2 linked regions of the Tunturibacter psychrotolerans genome follow. The protein of the gene in region 1 binds, or shares a complex with, the protein of each later gene. Links are inferred from orthologs where the notes say so. Each region holds a gene or a part of one and is shown in the gene's direction. Other genes may lie near its edges. The genes, in order: RBB77_RS18420 and hfq.

Region 1 (6,935 bases):
GGTATGACCAATGACTTGATACGAGCGAGAGTCTCTAACTCGCGTACTTGCGCTCCCTCCGCGTCGAAGTAGCGAAACCCTTTCCTCCATCGCTTGCGCGTGATCCCGGGCTTAGCGTCGGAAACATAGCGCAGACCTGCGCTTTTCGCCGATTCAACTGGGTCGGTGACGATCTCTAAGTGCGGCATTGTCTTGGCCAAAGGAATTCCCCGCCTCTGAAACTGACAATTGGATGCAGAGTTTGTATCCGCAGAGGGCTGAATCCAACCCGAACAAGGGTTTAATCAACCGACCGCTTACTAACAATGGTAAAGGGCCCGAATTGATCTAGCCACAATAGCGGGTTGCCCCAGCCACTCCATCGCAAAGTATGTGCCACAACGGTGCAACGTTCAGAAGTGGGACCGCCTCTTACACAATGAACTCATGATCGAACTGTCGTTCGGTCTCGCCGCCAACTGGAGAAAACATGAAACACACAAGTCAAATAATTTTCTGCGCAGTCCTAGGATTTGCCGCAGTTCTAGCGCCCCTAAAAGCAAAAGCCGCCACTGACGACGACAAAAAGTTTTTGGCAATGGCAGCCCAATCGGACCAAAATGAGATTGCACTTGCCAAGCTCGCGGATGAGAAATCGACCAATGCCGCCGTTAAGGCCTTCGCGCAGAAGATGATTGCCGAGCATACGAAGATGACGGCAAGCATGAAGCCGTTCGCTGAATCATGGGGTTTGACGCCTCCCAGCGGTCCGGATGCCGATACTCAGAAAGAGATAGACAAACTGAATAAACTCTCGGGAAATGACTTCGATAAGGAGTATATGAAACAAATGGTGAGCGATCACTCCAAGGCATTAAGCGCCTTCACAAAAGAGGCGAAAGATACAAAAGACATGAAATTCCAAGCGGTCGTGCTTCAAGGAAAAACGGCCGTTGCTGCACACAAGAACATGGCGTATGACCTTGAGAAGAAATTATGACGTCGGCCGTTTCGCTGACATAGCGGAAGCCCTCTTATCACTAGGAGGGCTTTCTTATGCTTCCGCGCGACGAAGTTAGTGGGGAGTGTCTTCCCCTAGAATGGGGCCCACATGGGCCACCTGCGCACCTAAGTTGCCCACGGCTATCGAATAGGCAAGTTGCCACCATCACCACAGAAGGCAAATTGATCGAGACAAAGTAAAAGCGACTCAACAGAAGACGGGGCGGTTGTTCATACATTCCTCTGCGCCAGCTGCGCCAATGGCAGAGAGATGCGAAAGGAGGTACCCGACCTACCTTGTTTTCGCGAAAACCGAAAACGCAGTGTCCCTCGATGTTTCGAGACAATTCTGTGCGAAAGCCAGAGTCCAAGTCCGGTACCCGATATTTTGCTCGTGACGTAGGGTTCGAATAGACGAGATGAGAACTCGTCTGCGATACCTTCGCCGTTGTCAGAAACAAGGATGTGAACTGATTGGCCCCTGCTCTTTACCCGGACTGAGATTCTCCCTTGGCCACGTGGGAGAGCATCCACTGCGTTCAGGATCAGATTCGACAATACCTGCAATATCTCGCTCCCAAAAACAGTTGCTTTCGCAGGTCCTTGGAACTGCCGATCAACGCTGATTTGGTGTCTTGCGAGCTTATCCGCGTGCAATCGGAGAGCGGACTCCGCGATATCGACTAGATCAAATTCTTTCGCTTCCGCATGTTCTCGATGGAATGTTAGGGCCTGGCTCGTGACTCGACCGAGCGTTGCCAATTGCTCCTCGATGACGAGCATGTTTTCGAACACTTGCCTTGGGTCACCCTTTTGAATCTTGGTGAGATAAACAAGATTTGTAATCGCCTCAAGGGGATTGTTGACTTCATGCATGATCGCCCCCGCGTAGCGGCTGGCGACCGCAAGGCGCTCACTTCTTTCTAGCGCTCGTTCGGCCTAATTGAGTCGTTCTCGCAGTGTCTGCTCATTCGTCATGTCCATTGACGCTCCGGTGCAATGTCAGTGCTCCGTGCGCACTAAAGCCTTCTACTCTCTGACTACGTTGAACTGGATAAAGTTGGATGTCATGAACGACCGGATGAAAACGAAATGGAACGGCTAAATAAACTCGTCCTCGTTCATCCACCAAACAGGCAAATCCAGTTCTGGACCAGCCGGCCTCGGGCACAATTTCCCGTTTCATGAAGGCAGCCCCGATCGAAGGTCTATGCAGCGAAAACTTAAGAGTTTCAGCGGGCACACTTCATGCTCGTCTCGCATCCTACATTCATCGGTACTTAGCTTCGCACTGCGAGAATCCCTTTCTGCGTCGACGGTCCGGTATACAAGGGGAAAATCGTGAAAAAGACAACGAACCATGCGCCGGTCAAAAAGGACCGCGACGAAACAGGGAACGGCGGAGAATTACACCAACGTGCAGGTGGAACCCATCCCCAACTGACTACCCAGCAGGGGCAAGCTATTTCGGACGATGAAAACTCGCTCAAGGCATCCGCTACTTCACGACCTGGCCCGGTGCTACTGGAAGACTTTGTTCTTCGGGAGAAGATCAACCACTTTGATCATGAGCGTATTCCGGAGCGCATTGTCCATGCGCGGGGCGCGGCAGCCCACGGCTTCTTTGAACTTACGGAATCCTTAGAGAAGTTCTCCAAGGCTCGAGTGCTCAGCAAAGTCGGAGAAAGAACTTCAGTATTTGTGCGTTTCTCGACCGTGGCCGGAAACGCCGGTTCCTCCGATATGGCGCGCGATGTGCGCGGATTTGCAGTAAAGCTCTATACGAAGGAAGGCAACTGGGACCTGGTGGGGAACAACATCCCGGTCTTCTTCATTCAAGACGCGATCAAGTTTCCGGATCTCATCCATGCTGCGAAGCAGGAGCCAGATCGGGGATTCCCACAAGCGCAAACTGCGCACGACACATTCTGGGATTTTGTCTCTCTTACCCCTGAGAGCACCAATATGTTGATGTGGATCATGTCAGACCGCGCGATCCCCCGTTCCTTTCGGAATATGGAAGGGTTTGGGGTGCACACCTTTCGTCTTCTCAACGCGGCAGGTAAAAGCACGTTCGTCAAATTCCACTGGCGGCCCAAATTCGGGCTCCAGTCCGTGGTCTGGGATGAAGCCCTCAAAATCAGCGGTGGCGATCCTGACTACCACCGTCGCGACCTTTGGAACTCCATCAATGAGGGCAATTTCCCGGAATGGGAGTTGGCAGTTCAGTTGTTTGACGAGAAGTTCGTAGAGAAATTCGAATTCGATGTCTTGGACGCAACGAAGCTCATACCCGAAGAGCAAATACCCCTTCGCGTGATCGGTCGCATGGTGTTGGACCGCAATCCGACCAATTATTTCTCGGAGACCGAGCAGGTCGCATTCATGACCCAAAATGTCGTTCCGGGAATCGATTTCTCCAACGATCCGCTCCTCCAAGGTCGAAATTTTTCTTATCTCGATACTCAGCTGTCTCGTTTGGGAGGCCCCAATTTCGCGCAGTTGCCTATCAATGCTCCTAAATGCCCCATGATGAACTTTCAGCGCGACGGACACATGCAATTCGAGGTCCCTGCGGGCCGCGTGTCGTATTCCCCGAGTTCGCTTGAGGCCAATACTGCTCGCGAGGATTCACAACTAGGTTTTATCTCTACGAAGGAGCATGTTGAAGGGGACAAGTTGAGGATTCGGCCCGAGCTTTTCGCAGATCATTTTAGCCAGGCGCGTCAGTTCTTCTTCTCCCAAACCGAAACAGAACAAAACCATATCGTCTCGGCGTTCATCTTTGAGCTAAGTAAGGTCGAAACCGTGGCGATACGCGAACGCACGCTAGGCCAGCTCGCCAACGTCGACATGGGAATCGCGCGAAGGGTCGCAGACGGGCTTGGAATGCCGGGCAAGGTAACCAAGGTCGCTACAACAGTCCCGGCACGAGAGGACCTACCTCCATCTTCAGCTCTCAGTATTTTGAAGAAGGCGAAGAAGTCTCTGGAGGGCAGTTTGATCGGCTGTCTCGTCGCCGATGGCAGCGACGCGACAATCGTTGCGAACCTGAGAAAGGCTGCAGCCAAGCAAGGCTGTAACGTCAAGGTGATTGCCCCGAAGATTGGGGGAGCGAAGGCCAAGGACGGAACGGTGATCCCTGCCGATTTCCAGTTGGCTGGGGGGCCGTCCGTACTCTTCGACTGCATCTTCCTGGCACTTTCCGGCGAGGGTGCAGAGACGCTTTCAAATGAAGCTGCGGCCGTTGCTTTCGTGCATGACGGATTCGCTCACCTGAAAGTGATCGGAGCGACAGCGGAGGCCCAACCTCTTCTCGACAAAGCGGGCGTGATTGCCGACGAAGGCGTTCTTATAGTGAATCGAGGTGCAACAAGCAGTGCCTTTCTAGAGCGGGCCGCTCTGGGGAGAATTTGGAAACGCGAGCCGTCCGTACGCACCGTCTTTTAACAACGGACCTCGATCAGGATTGCTCACTTTGGCGGATTCAGGAAAACTGGGTTCACTATATGGGTTCACTATATGTGACCCCTGAGCAAACGACCCGGGTGCTCTTGAGCATCAGATGTAGCAGTTTGTAACCAGTGTCAGAACAAAAAGGGCGGCAACTCCATGGAACAGGTATTAACTGAAAAGCCTTTCAATTCCTATTCGAGTCACTTCGAACGTAACGAAGCGCACTCCTCCGGAGTCTCCTGGTCAGCGGTGATTGCGGGCGCCTTTGCGACGGCTGCTCTGTCGCTCATTCTTCTCGCGTTGGGTACAGGCCTGGGCTTGTCCTCTGTGTCTCCCTACTCCGGCTCCGGTATTTCGGCGTCTACTGTCGGCAAATCAGCGATCATTTGGCTGATCGTCATGGAGATACTGAGTTCTGCGATGGGTGGCTATTTGGCCGGACGCTTGAGGACCAAATGGGCCAGTATTCATAACGACGAGGTCTATTTCAGAGATACTGCCCATGGTTTTCTCGCGTGGGCGACAGCGTTCGTGATCACCGTTGCATTTTTGGCCACAGCTGCTACAACCATGATCGGTTCGGGTTCGTCTCCGACGAATCCAACTAAAAGCGGTCAATCTCGAGCCGAAGGCCTCGACCCCAATGCCTATTTCGTCGACACTCTCTTTCGCATGGATGCGAGCAAACCGGATGCGACGAATGCGGCCGCCTCAGTAGAGGCGGGAGCTATTTTTGCTCATGCGCTCGCGCAGGGGGATTTCACGACGGCGGATAAATCCTATCTCGATCAACTGGTTTCCGCGAGAACGGGCCTGCCTCAAACTGAGGCAGATAAACGGGTCTCGGATGTGTTCTCCAATGCCCAGCAAAGTGTAGAGGCGGCTCGTAAAGCGACGGCCCATACGCTTTTATGGATATTCTTGGCCCTCCTTATTGGAGCATTTTGTGCAAGCTTTTCCGCGACCATCGGAGGCAGGCAACGCGACAATGTGGTCACCGTATAAGAACGAACCGGCGCTCTGAGAAAGTATTCAATTGCTACGCAACCATAGATGGGGAGAATTTCAATGCGTTCTATCTTGCTCTTGTTATTAGGCGTCCCGATCCCAATCGTCTTACTGATTGCATTATTCAGTCATTAACATCGCCTTTGGCGAGCAGCTTTGGCCCATGCGGGAAAGTGATAGGCTCATGAAATGCTTTATCGGCTTGCCTTCCAGATGACTGGAGACGGGTATCTTCGAGTCACAGGGGTGGCCCGGGATTCTTCCGCCGTCTCTGCTCTTCATCTTAATGACAAAGTATTCGGCGCAACAGTTCGAGCTGCCCAGATGGCACCTTTTCAGACTCTCCGTCTTTTAGAAGCGGCGAGAGAGGCAGGAAAACAGCCAGGTGTTGATGTCTGTTGTGAGGCTGTAGAACTGACTCCGGAGCAAGTAGAGACCATGTGTTTACAGGCTGGCCGAGTCAAGATCGCTTGACAGCGTTTTAGCGGCACTCGTGAGTTCTGCGGACCGTTATGTCGTCCTAAATTTGTCGGCAATAAACAAAACCGGAGGTGGCCATTTCGGGGGCCTCCGGTTTTGCTGGCGAGGAAAACTAAGCCGCTTTCTTAGTCTTCCCGGTAGCGGTGGATTTGTCGGTTTTCTTTGCCTTCTCCTTTGCCGAAAACTCCTCCTTCACCTAGAGCGATGGCATCGGTATCCCTAGCGAGCGAGCTCGATCATTAACCCCTCTGAGTCTTCAAGTTCGACCAAGGAATCAACCTGCTCTCCCTCCCGATCGGAACGGATCGAGGCGATGACTGTCCCAGCTTCTGTCTTTGCCTGAACTGAGTCATTGCCCAAGTTCAACAAGACTAGGAAACGCTTCCCCACGCCGCGGCGCTCATAGCGCAACAGGTTCTCGTCAGCAACAACGGAAAGCATTTCGCCACTCACCAGCATCGGATACATGCGGCGAAGGGCGATTAGCTTGCGATAGAGATTCAGGAGGGATGATTCCTCTTGCTCCTGTGAAGCGACGTTGACGAACGTGTGATCGCCTCCGAGAGGCAGCCATGGTTTGCCGCAGGTAAACCCGGCCAGAAGGGAACCGTCCCATCGCATGGGGGTTCGCTCCGGATCGCGGCCCATCCCTATCCCCGGCTGATTCTTTTCTGCAGGGTCCTGCACCTCTTCCGGCGGAATCGGCACATTCGTCATGCCGATTTCCTCGCCGTAGTATATGGTCAGCGTTCCCGGAAGGGTGAGGAGCAACATGGCTGCGACCGGAGTTTGCTGAACCCCCACTCTCGTTGCGATGCGAGCGTTATCATGATTCCCCAGCACCCAATTGGGCCATGCTCCAGCTGGCAGAGCATTCACGTATTCAGAGATGACTTGCGCTACTGCTTCCGCGTTCCATGCACTCTGGAGCAGTAGAAAATTGAAGGGCAAATTCGTCCCCTTCAAGTCCTGCCCGTAGTACGTCATCAAGTCCTTCACCGGCAGGTATA
Region 2 (4,739 bases), 2.2 Mb from region 1 along the record:
GCTTGTAGCCAAGGTGAGCCAGGCTGGTTTGCAGGTGCAGGGGGACAGGGTAGTAGATCTCGCTGCCGATTTTTTGTTCTGTTAGGTAGCTGCGGAGTTCGTCGCGGCGGGGAGCGCGGATGACGTATTGATGAAACACGTGTCCGGCGCGCGGGTCGGTGATGGGGAGGACGACTCCTTCCTTTGCCGTGTCGGCAGTGAGGTTCGCTTTGCGGAGGAGTTGATCGTAGAAGAGAGCGTGCTCGCGGCGCTGCTGGTTCCACTTGGGCAGGTAGCGGAGTTTGACCTCGAGGACGGCAGCCTGAATGGAGTCAAGGCGGGAGTTCCAGCCGATCTCCTCGTGATAGTACCGGCGGCGCATGCCGTGGGCGCGGAGGATGCGGGCGTGGTCGTCAATCGCGGCGGACGTAGTGGTGACGAGGCCGGCGTCTCCCATGGCGCTTAGATTTTTAGTGGGATAGAAGCTGAAGGCGGCGGCATCGCCGAGGGCTCCTGCGGGGACTCCGTTCCATGTGGCTCCGAAGGCCTGCGCGGCGTCTTCGATGAGGAGGAGGTCGTGACTTTGTTTCAGCGTGGTGAATTGGTCCCAGTCGGCGCACTGGCCGTAGAGGTGGACGGGGAGGACGGCCCTGATGTTTTTGGTTGGGCTGGAATGTAAAAGCTCTTCCACCGAGACCGGGGAGAGGTTGAATGTAGTGGGGTCAATGTCAGCTAACAGAGGTGTTGCGCCGCAACGGAGGATAGCGCTGACCGTGGCGAAGAAGCTGAAGGGGGTTGTGATGACGGCGTCGCCGGGGCCGACGTTGGCAGCGGCCAGGGCGAGCCAGATGGCATCCGTGCCGCTAGCGCAGCCGATGGCGTGGGGCACGGCACAGACGACGGCTGCAGCGAGCTCGAAGCTGGTGACCTGGGGGCCGAGGATAAAGTGCTGCGAGGCGCATACAGCTTCGATGGAGTTCAGTATTTCCTGCCGGAGGGTAGCGAACTGGCGGGAGAAGTCAAGCATTGGAACGGGTTGCGAGTTACGGAGGGTCACATTTGCCATGGTATATCGCTCGTATGTAGCTGTGGGGACAGCGCCAGACTTTCATTCTGCATTGCAATGCGTCTAACGAAGTATTGCGTTCGTCTCTACAATGTGGCGAGGCAATTTGATTATTGCCGTGGATGCTCGTATTGTTGACAGTCTTGGCTTTAGGCTTAGCCGTTGGATGCGCTGAGTTTTGTTCTAAAGCCGATGGGTCACGGCAAACGCTCATTGCAGTATGAACATTTTTGGACAAAGGAGATCGGCCCCATGGAATCAAAGCCGGCACAGAACATTCAGGATACTTTTCTCAACACAGTGCGAAAAGACAAGAGTCCGATCACGATTTACCTGGTAAGTGGCGTGAAGCTAACGGGGAAGATTCGGTCGTTCGATAAATACTCCGTGCTGCTGGAGAACAACAGCCAGGAGCAACTGATCTTCAAACATGCGATCTCGACTGTAGTGAGTGGACGCGCGGGAGTACATGGCGATGTGCGGACCGACGTGAAGCCAGAAGTGCGGGCGTCGGTAGGTTCGGCTCCGGCTACTGGCGCGCCAGTACAAGAAGCGACAGGGACCCAAGGCCGTTAGCCGTTGACAACTGAAGGTGCGAAGATCGGTGGAGTGAAGCCCACGAGACGCAGTCTGGTCGAAGCGCAAGAGGCAGCGGCACGCCAGGCGCGGGGAGGTCTGTCGCAGGCGGAACGTGCAGTGTTGGTGGCTGTGGAGTTTACCGGTGAGCGGCGAAAGCTGACAGTGGCGGCGCGGCTGGCAAAGACTGCAGCGGCGGTTTCGGCTGGGACCGCATTGGAGGGTGGTGATTCTGTTTCTGCCCCGAAAGGTGCCGCGGACCTCGACTTTGATGCTTCGCTCGCAGAGTTTGAAGAGCTTGCGAGGAGCGCGGGCGCCGAAGTCGCAGCCACCCTCATCCAGCGTCGGCCGAGGCCCGATCCGGCGACACTGGTAGGGCACGGAAAGCTTGAGGAGATCGATGGCGTGATTGCCTCGACGGGGGCAGATCTGGTGCTGTTCGATCATGATCTTTCGCCGTCGCAGTTGCGAAACCTTGAGGCGAAGTTGCCGTGCCGAGTGATTGATCGAACGCAGTTGATTCTGGATATCTTTGCAAGACATGCACGGACGCGAGAGGGCCAACTGCAGGTGGAGTTGGCGCAACTGGAGTATCAGCTGCCCCGGCTGGCTGGACGCGGCAAGGCGATGTCCCAGTTGGGCGGTGGTATCGGTACACGCGGGCCAGGTGAAACGCAGCTAGAGACGGATCGACGGAAGATCAATCTGCGGATCGATCACGTGAAAGAGCAACTGGAGTCGGTGCGGCGAATTCGCCGGCAGCAGAGGCAGCGAAGAGAGGCGGTGCCGGTGCAGGTGGTTGCGTTGGTGGGCTATACCAACGCGGGCAAGAGCACGCTCTTCAATGCGTTGACCGAGGCGGGGGTGTTGGAGTCGTCACGGATGTTTGCGACGCTCGATCCTAAGCTTAGGCAGTTGACACTCCCTTCGCGAAGGAAGATTTTGCTCTCGGATACGGTGGGATTTATTCGTAACCTGCCACACACGCTGGTGACCAGCTTCCGGGCGACGCTGGAGGAGGTGGAGCGAGCGGAACTTCTGCTGCATATTCGCGATGCGTCAAGTCCGATGGTGGAAGAACAGAAGACGCAGGTCGAGAAGGTGCTCGCCGAACTGGATGTTTCGAAGAAACCCGTGATTGAGGTGCTGAACAAGATCGACCTGGTCGGGGACCACGAAGGTATGCCCATGGGAGCGCCCGGAAGCGTGGCCGTATCTGGCCTGAAGAAGCTGGGGCTCGATCATTTGATGGCAGCGATCGATGCGGCGTTGGTAGTGGATCCGCTGGTTGAGATGCAGTTTCGCCTGCCTCAGTCGGAGGGGGCGGTGTTGGCTGCGCTGGAAGCTGGAGCTGTCGTCGAAGGGAAGCGCTTTGAGGGAAATCTGGCCTTTGTTACGGCACGAGGGCCGGCTTCGTTGCTGAACAGGTTTAGGAGATTTCGTGAAAAGGTTCGTTGAGCCCAGAAAAGCCTCTTAACTAGCATAGGCCGCCTGATGGGGAGCGGAGGTGGTGTCCCCAATCACGCGACCTATGTGACCCAGATCTTAGGGTCCAGGTGGTACTTGTCAGTCTAGTCCTTTGGTTCAGGAAGTCAAAGGGAAGTTGAAATTATCTGCACTGAGGCTGGGCTACGGCAATTGCGCGAATATCGTTCAACGTGGGCGATATTCATCAGATACTTGGTTGACACTGTTGTAATCGCTTTGCTAAAACTAGGTGTACCTCGAACTAACATGCAGCGCCTGCGCCAGTATTTTCTGGAACACGGTAGCGGTGTGAGACCGCTCACTACAGGACTTCCAAGCGGCCCCGGCCGACCCCATTCATGGATCAGATACTGAATCAACTCGGTGAACTTGTGCTCGGCTCTGTGCCGACTATTGTTCTGTTTATTTTGCTAGTGGCAGCTTATGGATTGCTGGTTCGACGACCATTGGATCGTGTGCTGGCTGAGCGGCGTGCTCGTACCTCAGGTGCGATTGAACAGGCGCGCAGAGCGATTGCAGCGGCTGAGGCTGACACTGCGGCTTACGAAGAAAAGTTGCGCAACGCCAGGGCCGAGATATTTCAGATGCGCGATAAGAGGCTGAAGCAGTGGAACTTGGAGCGGGAAGCAGCCTTGGCCCAGGCGCGTCAGCACATGCACGATCGCGTTAGCGGAGCCAAGGTGGAGATTGAGCAGAGTGCGCATGAGGCTCGACTCCAAATCGCAGGAATGAGCGAGGAGTTGAGCTCGCGCATTGTTAGTGCGTTGCTTCCAGCCGATGTGCGGGCGACGGAGGTGGCGCAGTGAAGATTTCTTTTGTGAAGCGGCTACTGCCAGCCGCAATCCTGATGGGTTTGTTGTTCCTGCCGGTGTGCCATCTGAGGGCGCAGGACTCGGGCGCTACCAAGGTGGATGCCGGACATGATGCGTCTGAGAACGTGTCGTCGGAGCAGGGCAAGCAAGAAGAAGATGAGAACGACAAGTATCTTCATTCAACAGCCGTTCGTGCGTTAGGTGCAAAAGCTGGCTTGAACGCGGAGCAGGCGGCTACCGCGTTTACGGTTGCGAATTTTGTAGTTCTGGCGGCACTCGTTGGCTGGTTCCTGGCGAAAACTTTGCCCAAGACGTTCCGCGATCGAAGCACGGCGATCCAGAAGCAATTGGTGGATGCGCGAACGGCGACCGAAGATGCCAATGCTAGATTGCGCAGCGTGGAAGATCGGTTGAGCAAGCTGGACGGTCAGATTGCGGCAATGCGAGCCCAGGCAGAGAAGGATTCCACGCTTGACGAGCAGCGCATTACTGCGAGCGTGGAAGAGGAAAAGCAGAAGATTCTGGCGACGGCGGAGCAGGAGATTGCTGCTGCGACGGCGCTGGCGCAGCGTCAGATTCAGCAGTACGCAGCAGAGCTTGCCATTGAGCAGGCAGCGCATAAGTTGGTGGTGACGGCGGAGACCGACCGGCTGTTGGTACAGAGTTTTGCCCAACGGCTTGCAGGTGGCGACTCGAAGAAAGGACAAAACTGATGTCGGTCCTTTCCTTGCGGTACGCTCACGCGTTTGCCTCGGTGGCGGCTTCCGCCAATCTGAATGCCGCCGTGGCGGAACAACAGCTCGGCGATTTTAGTGGGA

The links.
Region 2: the proteins of RBB77_RS18420 (region 1) and hfq are in contact, whole or in part, in a crystal structure (PDB 3VU3), measured with the Escherichia coli proteins. The link is inferred for Tunturibacter psychrotolerans from one-to-one orthologs.

Annotation. Positions count from the first base shown.
Region 1 is NZ_CP132942.1:4,366,897-4,373,831, reverse strand. The notes cover bases 1,910-4,876. They hold RBB77_RS18420 (catalase), read left to right. Parts: upstream 1,910-2,322; coding sequence 2,323-4,431; downstream 4,432-4,876. Other genes in these bases: RBB77_RS18415 (hypothetical protein), read left to right, coding at 4,594-4,876. In the rest of the region: RBB77_RS18435 (DNA topoisomerase IB), read right to left, coding at 1-200; RBB77_RS18430 (DUF4142 domain-containing protein), read left to right, coding at 470-979; RBB77_RS18425 (sensor histidine kinase), read right to left, coding at 1,213-1,764; more of RBB77_RS18415, read left to right, coding at 4,877-5,442; RBB77_RS18410 (alpha-amylase family glycosyl hydrolase), read right to left, coding at 6,145-6,935.
Region 2 is NZ_CP132942.1:2,163,004-2,167,742, forward strand. What follows is about bases 1-2,959. They hold hfq (RNA chaperone Hfq), read left to right. Parts: upstream 1-1,297; coding sequence 1,298-1,621; downstream 1,622-2,959. Other genes in these bases: RBB77_RS08990 (DegT/DnrJ/EryC1/StrS family aminotransferase), read right to left, coding at 1-1,045; hflX (GTPase HflX), read left to right, coding at 1,655-2,959. Outside these bases: more of hflX, read left to right, coding at 2,960-3,079; RBB77_RS09005 (F0F1 ATP synthase subunit B family protein), read left to right, coding at 3,448-3,915; RBB77_RS09010 (ATP synthase F0 subunit B), read left to right, coding at 3,912-4,634; atpH (ATP synthase F1 subunit delta), read left to right, coding at 4,634-4,739. UniProt on the Escherichia coli protein: RNA chaperone that binds small regulatory RNA (sRNAs) and mRNAs to facilitate mRNA translational regulation in response to envelope stress, environmental stress and changes in metabolite concentrations.